DNA from 4 places in the Mesorhizobium sp. M0239 genome. Region 3 is predicted to be linked to each of the others. Evidence: predicted binding sites of a transcription regulator. Region 3 holds the regulator's gene; each other region holds the start of a gene.

Region 1 (3,903 bases), on a different contig from region 3:
CGATCCGCGCAACCAGTATTACAGCCGCCAGCTCGGTCGCGCCGAGGGCGACACGATCATGCAAGTGGGCGCCGACGGCACCGGCAGTTCAGTACGCTGGAGCTTTTCACGCATCACCGAAAACTCCTTCCGATGGCTGGGCGAACGCTCGCAAGACAATGGCGCGACATGGCGGCTGGAAGTCGAGTTCCTGGCGCGCCGAGAGGTTTGATCGCCGAGGAATGCAGCAGCAGCCCAGAATAAAAGCGTCGCGATCCTTTGCGCCGGCATCAACCACTTTCCCGCTGACAGTTCCCACCGACCGGGCTTTGCTCTACCAATATTCTGTCCGGGCACGGCCCGGCGGGAGGGTCAGAGATGCCGAGTTTCGACAGCCTGTTCAACGCCTTCGTCACCATTCTCGTGACCATCGATCCGCCTGGCCTGGCGCCGCTGTTCCTGGCCGTAACGCGCGGCATGAACCGCGAGGAGCGCCAGCAGGTTTCCGTCCGTGCCTCGATCATCGGCTTCCTGGTGATGGCGTTGTTTGCAGTTGCCGGCGCATCGATCCTGTCGGTGTTCGGCATAACGTTGCCGGCCTTCCGCGTCGCCGGCGGTTTCCTGCTGTTCTTCATCGCCTTCGAGATGGTGTTCGAGCGCCGGCAGGACCGTAAGGAGAAGATCGGCGACGTCGCCATCACCAAGGACATGATCCACAACATCGCCGCCTTCCCGCTGGCGATCCCGCTGATCGCCGGCCCCGGCGCGATTTCGGCGACGGTGCTGCTTTCCGGTTCATTTCAGGGATTTGCCGCGCAGGCAGCCCTGGTCGGCATCATCTTCGTCTGCCTCGCCATCACCTATCTGGTGTTCGTGCTGTCGGAACGCATCGACCGCATCCTCGGCCAGACTGGTCGTTCGATCCTGACCCGGCTGCTTGGCGTCATCCTGGCGGCACTGGCCGTGCAATTCGTGGCCGATGGCATCAAGGCGCTGATGGCGGGGTAACGCGACGAGCTGCCGCCGAAGCCGGCCCTATTTCACAGTCGTGTCGATCACTTCGAAATCGTGGGTAATCGTCGCGGTCTTGGCCAGCATCGCAGACGCCGAGCAATATTTTTCGATCGAAAGGTCGATCGCGCGTTTCACCTTGTCGCTGGAGAGTGCCCTGCCCTTGACGACGAAATGCATATGGATGCGTGTAAAAACCCTGGGCTCGGTTTCGGCCCGGTCGGAGTCGAGTTCGACGACGCAGTCCTCGACCGCCTCGCGGCCTTTTTCGAGGATATGCACGACATCATAGGCCGAACAGCCACCGGTGCCGATCAGCACCAGCTCCATCGGGCTTGGACCCGGCGTCTTGCCTTCCGATCCGTGCGCTGTTCCGAGCACGACCTTGTGACCGCTGCCGGATTCCCCGACGAAGGTGCGCTCCTCGACCCACTTTACGCGTGCTTTCACCGAACTCGTCCTTTCACCGTATTTCCTTGATCGGCCCGGTCAACCTCAATCACGATGCAAAACCCCGAAAGTCCATGAATGACTCTCGGGGCACTGTGTCTGACATAACTGTTGCGATCAGAACGGGATTTCGTCATCCAATTCGCGCGACGAACCGCCACCGCCGCCGCTCTTGGCACCGCCACCACCGCGATTGAAGCCTTCGCTCGGGCTGGACTGGCCGAAATCGGAACCACGGCTGCTGCCGCCACCGGTATAGCCGCCGACCTGACCGCCCTCGCCCTGTCCGCGTGCGTCTAGCATCTGCAGCTCACCGCGGAATTTCTGCAGCACGACTTCCGTCGTGTACTTGTCGGCACCGGTCTGGTCCTGCCATTTGCGCGTCTGCAACTGGCCCTCGACATAGACCTTCATGCCCTTCTTCAGATACTGCTCCGCCACCTTGGCGATGCCCTCATTGAAGATGACGACGTTGTGCCACTCGGTTTTTTCCTTGCGTTCGCCGGAATTCTTGTCGCGCCAGCTTTCCGATGTGGCGATGCGGATGTTGACGACCGGTTCACCCGAATTCAGGCGACGGATTTCGGGATCCGCGCCGAGATTGCCGACCAGAATGACCTTGTTGACGCTACCCGCCATGATATTTCTCCGCGCTCATCCGAAACAAATTTTTGTCGCAGCACCTTACAGGTTGCAGGCGATCGCCGCTTGCCATGGCTGCCTTTACCCACAAGGTTTTTGTTCCCTTTTCGTTCTTATCCGCATCGCTGCTTATTGTCAAGGAATGGCAGCAATGCCGAAGCCGATCATATGGGCTCGAAAAGACCGCTTGCCAAATCGATAAGTATGCACTTATGCTTTTGGCATGATCGAAGCAGAGATTTTTCGCGCACTGGCCGACCCGACGCGCCGCGCCGTCTTTGAGCGGCTGGCCGCCGGCGAGATGAGCGTGTCGGAATTGCGCACCGGGATGACGGTGTCGCAGCCCGCGGTGTCGCAGCATCTGGCGGTGCTGCGTGGCGCCGGGCTGGTGGTCGAGCGGCGAGCCGGCCGCAACGCCTATTACCGCGCCGATCCGCAGGGGCTCGCCCCCTTGCTCTCCTGGATCGAACGCTACCGGACCTTCTGGCCGGAACGCATCGAAAGGCTGAAGGCGGTTTTGAAGGACATGGATCAATGAAGAAGGCGGGATCAACGACCAACAACGGTCAAAGCGACGCCCCGGATGCGCTCGAGTTCGAGTACGAGCTTGCCGAGCCGCCGGAAAAGGTATGGCGGGCCCTGACCGTACCGGAATTGCTGGCCGCCTGGATGATGCCGAACGACATGAGACCCGAGATCGGCAACCGTTTTGCCTTCGCCGGAACGGGCGCGTCGATCGAATGCGAAATCCTCGACGCCGATCCCGAGAAGCTGCTGCGCTATTCCTGGCGGGAGCAGCCAGGCGACGCCGCGCGGCAGGATCCGCTCGACAGCCCATTGGACAGCATTGTCACCTTCACACTTGCCCGAACCGTTTCCGGCGGCACGCATCTGCGTGTCGTCCATGACGGCTTTGCCCGCAAGGCCATGCCTGCCGTCGCCATGGCAGGCGCCGGCTGCCGGGTTTCGCTCGGTGCAAACAGGTCATCTAAGCCAATCGCCGCAAACACGCCTCGCCTCCTGCTTCGCGCGGCCTGAAAACAAAACGGACGGAGAGAGATAATGAGCGGTGTTGCCAGTCTGGTGCCGATGGTTATCGAGCAATCGAGCCGCGGCGAGCGCGCCTTCGACATCTTTTCGCGGCTGCTGCGCGAGCGCATCATCTTCATCAACGGTGAGATCAACGACGACATCTCGGCGTTGGTCTGCGCGCAGCTTCTGTCGCTGGAATCGGACAATCCCGACAAGGAGATCTCGCTCTACATCAACTCGCCGGGCGGCGTGGTCACCAGCGGCTTCGCCATCTACGACACAATGCAATACATCAGCTGCCCGGTGTCGACCGTATGCATGGGCTTTGCCGCATCGATGGGCTCGTTCCTGCTGATGGCAGGCACACCGGGGCGCCGAATTTCCCTGCCGAACGCCACCATCCTGCTGCACCAGCCGCTGGGCGGCTTCCAGGGCCAGGCCTCCGACATCCAGCGCCATGCCGAGCGCATCGGCCGGACGAAACGGCACATGGCCGAACTCTACGCGCAGCATTGCGGCCGCAGCTATGAAGAGGTCGAGCGCACGCTGGACCGCGACCACTTCATGACCGCCCGCGAGGCCCAGGCATGGGGCATCGTCGACCATGTTTTCGACACGCGAAAAAAGGCGGCGTGAGCCAGGGCCGGATCGGAGTACGTCCGGCTGTCGAAGATTTGACGATGCCGGTCTGGTTCCATCGGCGGCGCGCCACTATAGTCTTGGGATGACCGACACTCATCAGTCCAGATCATTGCACCGCGTCATCGCCGTTATAGCGCTCGCCATTGG
Region 2 (3,903 bases), on a different contig from region 3:
CGAAGCGCCCCTATTCTTCACATTGCCGCCTTCCTGCATCAGCACCTTGGCAAGCGATTCCTTCTGGCGGGAAACAGCCATGATTTTTCATCTCGGGTAGCGATAGGGGTATCGTCGTGGCGGCAGGAGGCGACCTATGCAGAGTTTCACCGTCGAGCTGATACGCGACGGCAGAGTCGTGGAACGTGCCGAGATTCAGGCCGAAAATGTTGTGGAAGCCGCGAAGATGTGGGGACCGGTAACCATCCCGTACGCCGAAGAGCCTGACATTGGCGAATGGATCAGGGTAACGCACCCCGACGGCAACACGACAACCTGGTTTGAGCGATCGCTAAGCGGCGGCAGCTAGGTGTGGGCTCGCTGGCCAGGATAACGGCAGGGTCGAGGGCAAGAGCGGTGACGCACGCCACGAGTCGCGATCATCGCAGAAGGAGACGGAGGGATGATCCGGCGCGAACCAGCGGGCGAAGAACTTCGGTCGCGTTGGACGGCAAACTGGCAATCCAGATTGACGGCTGTCCTGTCGAAATTGGTCGACCAAGACTTAGCCGGCCCTCCCAAATCCGGGAACGATGTTAGCGGAGAGCGCTACATCGCCGGGCCCACCATTGGGCGCGTCTTTTACTACCGCCGGCATGCAGCGTGAGCAAGTCGTGATCGATCGCAGCGGCAGTCCGTCAACCCGGCGCCGCGAGTTGTGCGCGAGAGCACTGGCTTCCGAGCGTTTCCTCCAGCCGAGCCATTCGGCGACTGACAACGGATTCGCGACGCCCGCCACGATACGCCTCGTCCCTGCGTGATCTACCGAAGCTCCTGGCTTCGGCTTTTTCTGATCTGGCACATCGTACACTCAGTGCGTCCGGCCGGAGCGGAGATGCATCTCGATCTTATTGATTGCCTTGGTGAGGACATCGACTGCCTGCAGATTGACCGCGAAGTCGAAGTTCCCTTGCGCCGTTTCGAATATCAGAACGCCGACCTTGGCTAAGTCGTCGCTCATCATGCCTATTCCAATGCCGGTCGGCATATAGGGTGGTTTTTCTGACATGGTTCTCTCCTCGGATGCGGTGTGGGCTTGTCGGGCTTTTGGCCATCCAGCGTGCGACCTGGAGTGGCCAAGCACGATCGATCGACGATGGCCGTGTAACCCGTCTATTCGAAATGCATCGACTGGCCGCGCATCATCGCCAGGGTCAGTGCAATTGCAGCATTTGCAGGTGGCTTCTCCATAAGCAGGGAGCCGTCGAAATCGCGCCATGCCGCCATGCGCAATTCTTCATCATCTTCGCTGGCTGCAGGATCAAAAACGTGGGCATCATAGGGATCCCGGTCAATCTCGATCGTCCAGCCCTTGAGCGCCTTGCGAGCCATTTCTTCAACCTGGGCGAGGTCGCTGGTGAAGAAGGGGATACGGTCGCCATCTTCCGAAAGCGGCTCAACCCGATCCTGCGTCGGCCGCTCGGGCACCCAACCAAGAACGAAGGCAATATCGAAATCGATCTGGCGGTCCGGACCGGCTGTAACCTCAAGCCGTTTGACGACGTCAGGATAGAGCTGCTTGCGCGCCGGCCACGTGTCCGAAAGCGCCTCGGCTCGCAATCTCGTGCGGGGAACGTCGATCAGTTCCATGACCTGATGGTGCGGGACTTTGTCCTGCGGCCAGCCCGCACAACATGCAATTGTCGCAGCCTCGTCGGCTTCTTCCCAGGCCGAAGCAGCCTGGTCCTCGTTCTCGGTTGGCTGGTCGTCTTCCGGAAAGCCTTTGATATCCCACCCTTCCAACGCGAATAAACCTTCCGCGCCTTGCAAAGCCGTAATGCCGGCGCGTGCGAAGACTGCTTCGGCTGCCGCGACCCCGCGTGCCAGTTCCTCGGGCGTTGCCCCTTCAATGTTCAAGCGAAGTTCCATGGTTCGCCTCCTGTATCAATCCTCCCTGTAGTGAACAAAATAAGAACAAAGGTGTCAATAGACTCCTGATGGTCTACACGCGGACCACCATCCCGCGCGCGACAATGTCCGCAATTGCGGACGCGCGCAGGACTGCGGTATACGCCGTTTTTGGGCGCCGTCGGCCGCCGGCGCGAACATCCAACAGGACAGGTGGCCTTCGACGCCTCGTCTGTTGGCAAACGGTTCTGCCGGTGTCCCCGGGCGGTCGCGACAAACATTTCTTCCGCAGCGCCACCTCACCACGCCATTGACTCTTCATTAGGAAGAGAACAAATGAGGAACATATCATCAGCATTTCGCGTTCAGGGGACAAATGAGTGCATCGGCGCCAAACGCTGTCATATCCGATCTTCGAAATCGCATTTCGCGTCTCGAAGGCGGTAATGCGCGCGAAAGAGCGGTGCTCCCATTCGGTATCTCCTCTATCGACAGTCATCTGCCAGGCGGGGGTGTGGCGCTTGGCGCACTTCATGAAGTTGCCGGCGGCGGCAATGGAGCGATCGATGGCGCCGCAGCGTCGCTTTTTGCAGCCGGGATTGCAGCGAGGACCCAAGGCAAGGTGCTGTGGTGCGTGACGCGCCAGGATCTGTTTGCGCCGGCAATCGCCCAGGTCGGACTGCATCCCGACCGGGTGGTCTATGTCGAAGCCGGTGACGACAAATCCTTGCTCGCCTGCTTCGAGGAAGGTCTGCGGCATGTCGGGCTTGGAGCTGTGGTCGCGGAAGTGGCGCGCCTGTCCATGACTGCCTCGCGCCGGTTGCAACTGGCATCGGAAGGCTCCGGCGCGATAGGCATCGCCATCCGCCGCTGGCGCCGCCAGACCGAAGCCGCCGATTTCGGGCAGCCGACGGCCTCTGTCACCCGCTGGCGGGTTTCCGTGTTGCCGTCGCAAGCGCTGCCGGTGCCCGGCGTTGGCCGGGCGCGATGGCAACTTGAACTGATCAGATCTCGTGGAGGGGAAACACTCGATATCGAAGTGGAGGCTTGTGATGCCAAGGGTCGTCTCGCTCTTCCTTCCAAACTGGTCGACCGACCGGCTCAGAAGGAAATTGGGCGACGTCTCGCCGCCACCGGATAAGCCTTTGGTGCTGGTCGGGCGGCATGGTAGTCGTCGCATGGTGACTGCGGTGGATCGCGCGGCAATAGAAGCAGGCTTGCGCGTCGGAATGCTCGCGACGAAGGCACAGGCCCTCGTGCAGGGCCTGGCGGTTATGGACGCCGAGCCCGATGCCGACGCGGAGGCATTGGAGCGGCTGGCGCTATGGGCGTTGAGACGCTATGCGCCCATCGCCGCTGTGGATACTCCGGACGGATTGGTCATGGAGACCACTGGCGCCGATCACCTTCATGGCGGCGAACAGTTGATGCTGGCCGATATGGTCGAGCGTCTCGGCCAGGTCGGCTTCTCGGCGCGGTCAGCGATTGCCGATAGCTGGGGTGCCGCTCATGCCGTTGCGCGCTACGTGCGGCAGACCGTCAGCGTGGTCGCTGTCAATGCAACCTGTGATGCGATCCTTCCTCTGCCCATCGCGGCACTGCGGTTGCCCGATGCGATCGTCAGCGGTCTGCGGGTTTTGGGCTTCGACAGAGTAGGCGAGCTTCTGAAGCAACCACGCGGGCCACTGATCCTGCGCTTCGGACCGGAACTGGGTCGTCGCCTTGACCAGGCTGCTGGACGCCTTGCCGAACCGATAGAACCCGTGCGGCCAGCCGATGTGGTCGAGGTAAAACGAGCCTTCGGCGAACCCATCGGTGCGGCCGAGACGATCGCCCGCTACATCGGCAAGCTTGTTCAAGCGCTATGTGTCGAGCTGGAGACCAAGGGCCTTGGCGCCCGGCGGCTCGACCTGCTGTTCTACCGGGTCGACAACAGCATCCAAGCCATTCGCGTCGGCACTGCCTTGCCGGTCCGCGACGTGAAGCGGCTGACGCGTTTGTTATGCGACAAGATCG
Region 3 (3,903 bases):
GCGCCGGCATTCCCGATGACATCAATGAGGCGATGCGACGTACCGGCATCTACCACATCATCTCCATTTCGGGACTGCACATGGCTCTGGTCGCAGGCACCATCATGGGTTTGCTGCGCGGCGCCTTCGCCTTGTTTCCCGACTTTTCCGCGCGTCGCCCGGTCAAGAAGTATGCCGCCGCCGCCGCACTGTTCTCGATCGCGGCCTATCTCATCATCTCGGGAGTCGTCGTTGCCGCCGAGCGCAGCTTCATCATGCTGGCGGTGATGCTGATTGCCGTGCTGTTCGATCGAGCAGCACTCACCATGCGCAATCTGGCGATCTCGGCGATCGCCGTCATCGTGGTGTCGCCGCATGAGGTGGTCGGCCCGAGTTTTCAGATGTCGTTCGCCGCGACCGCGGCTCTGGTCGGCGCCTATGCCGGCTGGGCCGATCACCGCGCGGGAAAAGCTAGACCGCCGCCGCCAAAGCGATCCATGCCAGGTTTCCTGACGCGAAAATTCCTGCTGGCGGCAACCGGCCTTGCCATGACCTCGATCATCGCCGGAAGCGCCACGACGCTGTTTGCCATCTGGCATTTTCAGCGTGTCTCGCCGCTTAGCCTGTTTGCCAACCTCGCGGTTATGCCGATCGTCACCGTCGTCATGTTCCTGGCCGTCGCCAGCGCGCTGCTGATGCCTTTCGGATTGGATTGGCCGGCTCTCTACCTGATGGGTAAGGGCCTGACGATGATGATCGCCATATCCGGCTGGATCTCCGAGCGTTCGCCTGTCGACGGGGTCGGGCTGATTTCGCAACAGTCGGTCCTGTTGGTGGCAATTGCTTTGGTCATCGCGACGATGGCGACAACTTGGCTGCGGCTCGCTGCCCTGCCATTCGCGCTGGCAGGCTTGCTGACCGTCTCGGATACGCGCACGCCGGATGTGCTGATCTCGGAAGACGCCCGGCTGGTGGCGTTGCCGATCGGTGGCGGCGAGCTTGCCGTCAGCCGGGAACGGCCGAACGAATTCACCGTCGACAACTGGAAACGCGCCCTGACATCAGAAACCATCGTCGTGCCAGAGGTGTTCGACAACAGCTATGGGCAATTCGATGTCGCGGATGCCGTTGATCTGCCGCTGGGATCGCCGTTCTATTGCTCCTCAGGCGTTTGCGTGGCCAGGCACATGTCCGGTGCGATCATTGCCTATGTCGAGGACCGCAAGGACACCTGGAAAGCCTGCGGCTTCGCCGAGCTGATCGTCATCAATGACGCCACCGCGTATGACGCCTGTCACAATCCGCTGGTTCTCGTCATCACCAAGCGGCAACTGGCTCGCAAAGGCAGTGCCGCGGTCTTCTTCGATCGCCAATCGGCGACCACGCCGGCGACGATCAGCTTCGCGGTGGACAGCCCATATCGGCCCTGGCACACGCAACGCAAATACTCTCGTGAGGCAAGGGGGCTGGCACCCTTCAAGAAACCGGAGAAGCCAGCGGCCAACCCGCAGCCGGCTCAGTAGCGGCGGATCAGGCCGACGAGCTTGCCTTGCACCTTGACCCTGTCCGGGCCGAAAATCCGTGTCTCGTAGGCTGGATTGGCGGCTTCGAGGGCAATCGAGGCGCCCTTGCGGCGGAACCGCTTCAGCGTCGCTTCCTCTTCGTCGACCAGCGCCACGATGATCTCGCCTGGCTGGGCGGTGTCGGCGTTGCGGATTATGACGGTGTCGCCATCGAAGATGCCGGCCTCGATCATCGAGTCACCCTTGACCTCCAGCGCATAGTGGGCGCCGCCCATGATCATATCCGGCGGCACCGAGATCGAATGCGTCTGATGCTGGATGGCATCGATCGGCACACCGGCGGCGATACGGCCCATGACCGGGATCGACACGGCGGAGACCGCATCGTCATCATTGCCGGGCGAGGGCATCCGCGAAGGCGCCGGCTTGATCTGCCGGCCAAGGGCGCCACCCTGACCGAGACTGCCCTGGATGACGCTTGGCGAAAACTTCTTTGCCGCGTTGAGACCGGGCGCGATCGAGTCCGGCAATCGCAGCACTTCCAGCGCGCGTGCCCGGTTGGGCAACCGGCGAATAAAGCCGCGCTCCTCAAGTGCGGTGATCAGCCGATGAATCCCGGATTTGGAGGCAAGGTCAAGCGCCTCCTTCATCTCGTCGAAGGATGGCGGAATGCCGCTCTCCTTCAGGCGTTCATGGATGAACATCAGCAGTTCATGTTGCTTGCGCGTCAGCATGGCGGCCCCCAGGTTACCTGAAACCAGAATCGAAAAACAAACCCAGAACAAACCCTATCTGTTCCAGTTGTGTTCTGCAACCGTTTAAAGTTTAATGAATTTGTTAAGGCTGCTGAAATTATTTGGCGCTTGCCAGCGGGTCGCGATCAACAGGCGCTAGGCACGGCGATGCGCCTGCTCACATTGAAATTATTATGGTTAATGACCTGTGGCTCATCCTCGACCCAAGGCTTGGCATTATCAGTCTATCGACCTCCACAAAGGACGATATCAATCTTCGGGACGTTCGTTTGCCGTGAACGAAACGGAGCCAAAACGCCAACGTCTGTTGGCATTTGTGGCTGGAAATTCAGCCCTCCGTCATCTGCCAGGCAGTGAGGGCGGCGGCGGTGGATCGCGGGGATCGTTGCGTCAGGTAACGGCTTCCTTGACCGCGAAACGGCGGTCCTTCCATGCGCCCGTGCGCAGAATATCCTCCAGCACCTCAACCGCCAGCCACACATCCTTGTAGCCGACATAGAGCGGCGTGAAGCCGAAACGGATGGTCGATGGCGCACGAAAATCACCGATGACGCCGCGCTCGATCAGCGCCCGCATGATTTGATAGCCGTGATCGTGAAGGAACGACACCTGGCTGCCGCGCCTGGTCGCGTCGCGGGTGGTCTCCAGCGTGAGACCGTAGGCGCCGCACCTGGCTTCGACGAGCTGGATGAACAGTTCTGTCAACGCGACACTCTTCTTTCGCAATGCCGCCATGTCGACGTCATTCCAGATGGCAAGCGCGCCTTTGAGCGCCCGCATCGACAGGATCGGCTGAGTGCCGCACAAAAAGCGGCGGATGCCGGTGCCGGCAACATAACCCCGTTCGAAGGCAAAGGGCCGCGCATGGCCCCACCAGCCGCTGAGCGGCTGGCTGATATCGCCGTGGTGGCGCTGCGCGGCATAGATGAAGGCCGGTGCGCCCGGACCGCCGTTGAGGTACTTGTAGGTGCAGCCGATGGCGAAATCGGCATTTGCGTGATCGAGCTCGACGGGCAGGGCGCCGGCGGTGTGGCAAAGATCCCAGACGATCAGCGCTCCGGCCGCATGAGCTTTGCGCGTCAGCGCCGCCATGTCGCGCAGTTCACCCGATTTGTAATTGACGTGATTGACCAGCACCACCGCGACGTTTTCGTCGATCAGCTCTTCGATGGTCGGCGCGTCGACACCCGCGAGGCGCAGCAGGACGCCATCCCGGGTCGAGGCCACGCCTTCGGCGATGTACAGGTCGGTGGGAAAACTGTCACCTTCGGCGACGATGGCCGACCGGCCGGGCCGCATCTCCATCGCCGCGTGCAGCACCTTGTAGATGTTGGTCGATGTCGTGTCGCAGACAACGGTCTGGCCGGCCGCGGCTCCTATCAGGCGTCCGAGCTGGTCGCCGAGTTCGATTGGCATCTCGAACCATCCGGCCGTGTTCCAAGCTCGGATGAGATCCTGGGCCCATTCTTGGGTCGCCGCCTGCTGCAGCTCGCTGAAAACGGCATGATACGCTGCCCCCAGTGAATTGCCGTCGAGATAGATCATCCCCTCCGGCAGAATGAAACGGTCGCGCATGGCCCGCAGCGGATCCGTGGCATCCATCGCTTCGACTGCGGCGAGATCAGGAATTCCACTCATGGTCGGTC
Region 4 (3,903 bases), on a different contig from region 3:
CGGCGTCGGCCTCGACCTGCCGCTCGACATGCGCCACGGCACGCCATTCCAGCAACAGGTTTGGGATGTGCTGCGCAGCATCCCGTGCGGCGCCACCATCACCTACACCGCGCTCGCCCGGCGTCTCGGCCAGCCGAACGGCGCCCGCGCTGTGGCGACGGCCTGTGCGGCCAACGCAATCGCGCTGGGCATTCCCTGCCACCGTGTCGTCCGCGCCGACGGCTCACTGGCCGGTTACCGCTGGGGTGTCGAACGCAAACGCGCCCTGCTCGACAAGGAGGCTACGATATGAATGCCCATGCCAAAATTGCCAGATCGGTGATCGAAGCCGCCGAGACACGCGTCGCCGGTTACGACTGGCCGGCCCTTGCCGCCGAACTCGACGGCTTCGGCTGTGCCGTGATCGAAAAGCTGTTGTCGCCCGAGGAGTGCCGGCGGATCGCCGACCTCTATTCGGATGAGAAATATTTCCGCAGCCACATCCATATGGCCAGGCACGGCTTCGGCAAGGGCGAGTACCGCTATTTCCGCTATCCCTTGCCCGACCTCCTGGGTGGCCTGCGCAGCGCGCTCTACCCCAGGCTGGCCGAGGTCGCCAATCGGTGGAACGAGCGCATGGGGCAGGCCATGCGTTATCCCGCGACGCACGCCGCGTTTCTCGATCAGTGCCATGCCGCCGGCCAGTCACGGCCGACGCCGCTGCTGCTGCAATATGTGCCTGGCGACTTCAACTGCCTCCACCAGGATCTCTATGGCGACCTCGCCTTTCCGCTGCAGGTGGCGATCCTGCTCTCCGAACCGGGCCGGGATTTCAGCGGCGGCGAGTTCGCCCTGACCGAGCAGCGCCCGCGCATGCAGAGCCGGGTCGAAGTGGTGTCGCTGCGCCAGGGCGACGCCGTTGTCTTCGCCGTCCACAACCGGCCGGTGCAGGGCACCAAAGGCAATTACCGGGTCAACCTGCGCCATGGCGTCAGCCGGTTGCGCTCAGGCATGCGCCACACGGTCGGGATCATTTTTCACGATGCGAAGTGACCAGGGAGAAGATGGAGGTCCCCCTCACCCCGCCGGCGCATAGCGGCTGACCACCATGCCACAGGCATAGGCCTTCGAGCCGAGTAGCCACAGGTTCCTAAAACCGCCCTGATCAAAAATCCGGCGGCCCGCACCCAGCACCGCCGGGTTGATGAAAAGCTGGAACTCGTCGACCAGCCCGGCCGCAATCAGCGCCGACGCGAAACCGGCGCCGCCGAACACCGCCATGTCGCCGCCCTCGCCCGCTTTCAGCGCATTGACTTCGCGCGGCAGGTCGCCGCTGACCACACTGGTGCGCTCCCAAGCCGGCTCCGAGGCCGATTGCCTGAGCTTGTTGCTGAGCACCACCTTGCGGGAGTCGACGATGCGCTGCGCAAAGGCGTAGAACGGATCGCGCGGAAACTTCTTCGCCGCATTGCCCCAATGGGTGAGATAGCCCTCCTGCGCCATCTTGCGGCTGAGCAGGATGGTATCGATGCCTGCGAAGACGGCGTTAAAGTCCTGCTTCAGCGCACCGTCCCAGGCGCTCTCGTCACCCCACTCCCAGAGCTGCCAGGAATGGTCCTCATTGGCGCCGACAAAGCCGTCGACCGACATCTGCATCTGCAGGACCAGCTTTTTCACCGTCATTCTCCTCAGGGCCATCGCAAAACAGTTTACATTTGGAACCGTTGACGCAAGGCCAAAATGATGTCAATAGTAAAGTGATTTAAAAATGGAACCATAGATGTCGACGCGCGAAAAGTCCGGCTGCCCGATCAACCTGTCACTCGAACTGATCGGCGACCGCTGGACGCTGCTCATCGTCCGCGACATGGTCTTCGCCGGGAAAAAGCACTTTCGCGAATTCCTGCAATCCGACGAAGGCATCTCCTCGCGCACGCTGGCCGAGCGACTGCAAACGCTTCAGGAGGAGGGCATCCTCACCCGAAGCGACGACCCGACGCATGGCTTGAGAACCGTCTACCGGCTGACCGAAGCAGGCATCGACCTCTTGCCGGTGCTGGCGACGCTCGGCGCCTGGGGCAGCAAGCACCGCAAGGCCGACGATAAGCTGGCCAGGATTGCCGACGAACTGGCGGCAGGCGGCGAAGCGGCGCTGGAAAGGATGAAAGCGGCGCTGCGAGCGGAGCATATTGTCTAGGCGGTTGCGTTCAGGCGGAACCGGCATGGCTGTTGCCGCACAAATCGCCCCTCCTTGACAATGATCCATCTTTGTTCTTTATTTGTTCCAATCTATCAGCAACTGCGGATGTGCGGTCGGGATGGAAACGACAGCCACCATCCTGCATGCCGATCTCGACGCTTTCTACGCCTCGGTCGAGCAGTTGCTCGATCCGTCGCTGCGCGGCAAGCCGATCGCGGTGGGCGGCGGTGTCGTGCTCGCCGCTTCCTACGAGGCCCGCGCCTTCGGCGTGCGCGGCGGCATGCCCGGGCGCAAGGCGCGCGAACTCTGCCCGCATCTGATCTTCGTCGGTGGCAATTTCAGCCATTACCAGCGGCTAGGCGACGCGGCGATCAAGGTGCTCGACGATTTTACGCCATTGGTCGAGCGCATCTCCATCGACGAGGCCTTTGCCGACGTTGCCGGCTGCACGCATCTGTTCGGCTCCCCACAGGAGATCGCCACGACGATCCGCAGCCGGGTACGCGCCGAACTCGGCCTGCCGATCTCGATCGGCGTCGCCCGCACCAAGCATCTGGCCAAGATCGCCTCGCAGGTGGCAAAACCCGATGGGCTGGTGGTCGTCGAACCCGGCAGCGAGCTCGCTTTCCTGCACGACCTGCCGGTCGGGCTGATGTGGGGCGTCGGCTCGGCGACCAAAGCGCGGCTGGCGGAAATCGGCGTCGAGACCATCGGCCAGCTGGCCAGGACGCGCAGCGGCGCGCTGACGCGGCTGCTCGGCCCCGCCGCCGGCGAAAAGCTGGCCGCATTGTCCTGGAACCGTGACCCGCGCAAACTGGAGACGAAGCGCCGCGCGCATTCCGCCGGCGCACAATCGGCACTCGGAGAGAAGCCTGCCGTAGCACGGGTCATCGTGCCCACTCTGCTGCATCTGGCCGACCGCGTCGCCAGCCGCCTGCGCGCCAAGGCACGGCCCGGCCGCACGGTGACCGTGCGTGTGCGCTTTGCCGATCTCAGCGCAGTCACACGATCGATCACGCTTGACCAGCCGATCTCGGCGACAACCATCCTGGCCGAGATCGCCGGCGACCTGGTGCGCGGCGTGCTCGCCGACCACCCGCATGACAAAACGATCTCGCTGCTGGCGATCTCGGTCTCGCACCTCGAGGAAAGCTTCGAGCTGCAACTCGAACTGCCGCTCGGCCTCGCCGATGAGAAACGCCGGCCCGGTACCAGGAAAGGCCTGGCACGCTTCGACGCCGACCGCGCCATCGACAAGATCCGCGAGCGCTTCGGCAAACAGGCGGTCGGCTACGGCACGGTGGCACTGGAAGCGGCGCGCTCGGTGCCGGATGAATTCAGGGAACTGGCGGAGAAGGAGCTGTGAAGCCAAGGCAAAGGCTATGGGCCGGTACGCGAGTAACGATGGACCCGAACGCCAGTGGAGCTTGCCCCGTGTCGTCGGCTTGCCCCGTGCCAGGGCTCGCAGGCTATGCCGTCATGGTCGGCATCGTGAGTCGGCCAATAGCCAGGTTCGCCCCTGCGGGCGGCCGTGCAGTTCGGGAACGCGGCAAGGTGCCTCAGCACCGAGAGAGGCGTATCAAACCGAATGCCGACGAAGCCATAGACGATATAGCCCGACAACAGAATGAACGGCGCGAACAAAGCCACCCATCTCAGCCTGCCAAGGCGGCGGTGATAGCGTGAAGGCCATCGCAAGAATGGCAGGAGCATCCCCGCCAACT

The links. The regulator LexA, encoded in region 3, represses DNA repair genes until DNA is damaged. The targets are predictions, from matches to a motif close to TGTTCNNNNTGTGTTCNG.
Region 1: a site for LexA is predicted at 2,180-2,197, ahead of NKI99_RS28665 (single-stranded DNA-binding protein). Genes of this name have one in related genera too.
Region 2: a site for LexA is predicted at 2,216-2,233, ahead of NKI99_RS31075 (ImuA family protein). Genes of this name have one in related genera too.
Region 4: a site for LexA is predicted at 2,249-2,266, ahead of dinB (DNA polymerase IV). Genes of this name have one in related genera too.

What each region holds. Positions count from the first base shown of each region.
Region 1 covers NZ_JAMYSG010000035.1:50,149-54,051, forward strand. Annotated here, with positions in the region: gene NKI99_RS28650 (hypothetical protein) at 1-211, shown strand, start outside; gene NKI99_RS28655 (MarC family protein) at 358-987, shown strand; gene NKI99_RS28660 (OsmC family protein) at 1,015-1,440, opposite strand; gene NKI99_RS28665 (single-stranded DNA-binding protein) at 1,558-2,079, opposite strand; gene NKI99_RS28670 (ArsR/SmtB family transcription factor) at 2,306-2,620, shown strand; gene NKI99_RS28675 (SRPBCC family protein) at 2,617-3,120, shown strand; gene NKI99_RS28680 (ATP-dependent Clp protease proteolytic subunit) at 3,145-3,750, shown strand; gene NKI99_RS28685 (hypothetical protein) at 3,839-3,903, shown strand, end outside.
Region 2 covers NZ_JAMYSG010000045.1:14,954-18,856, forward strand. Annotated here, with positions in the region: gene NKI99_RS31060 (hypothetical protein) at 137-349, shown strand; gene NKI99_RS31065 (hypothetical protein) at 851-1,048, opposite strand; gene NKI99_RS31070 (hypothetical protein) at 1,153-1,908, opposite strand; gene NKI99_RS31075 (ImuA family protein) at 2,264-3,028, shown strand; gene NKI99_RS31080 (DUF6504 family protein) at 2,940-3,903, shown strand, end outside.
Region 3 covers NZ_JAMYSG010000024.1:89,538-93,440, reverse strand. Annotated here, with positions in the region: gene NKI99_RS23965 (ComEC/Rec2 family competence protein) at 1-1,502, shown strand, start outside; gene lexA (transcriptional repressor LexA) at 1,496-2,236, opposite strand; gene kynU (kynureninase) at 2,648-3,895, opposite strand.
Region 4 covers NZ_JAMYSG010000011.1:150,917-154,819, reverse strand. Annotated here, with positions in the region: gene NKI99_RS13960 (methylated-DNA--[protein]-cysteine S-methyltransferase) at 1-292, shown strand, start outside; gene NKI99_RS13955 (2OG-Fe(II) oxygenase) at 289-1,032, shown strand; gene NKI99_RS13950 (dihydrofolate reductase family protein) at 1,057-1,656, opposite strand; gene NKI99_RS13945 (winged helix-turn-helix transcriptional regulator) at 1,760-2,176, shown strand; gene dinB (DNA polymerase IV) at 2,298-3,545, shown strand; gene NKI99_RS13935 (excalibur calcium-binding domain-containing protein) at 3,560-3,892, opposite strand.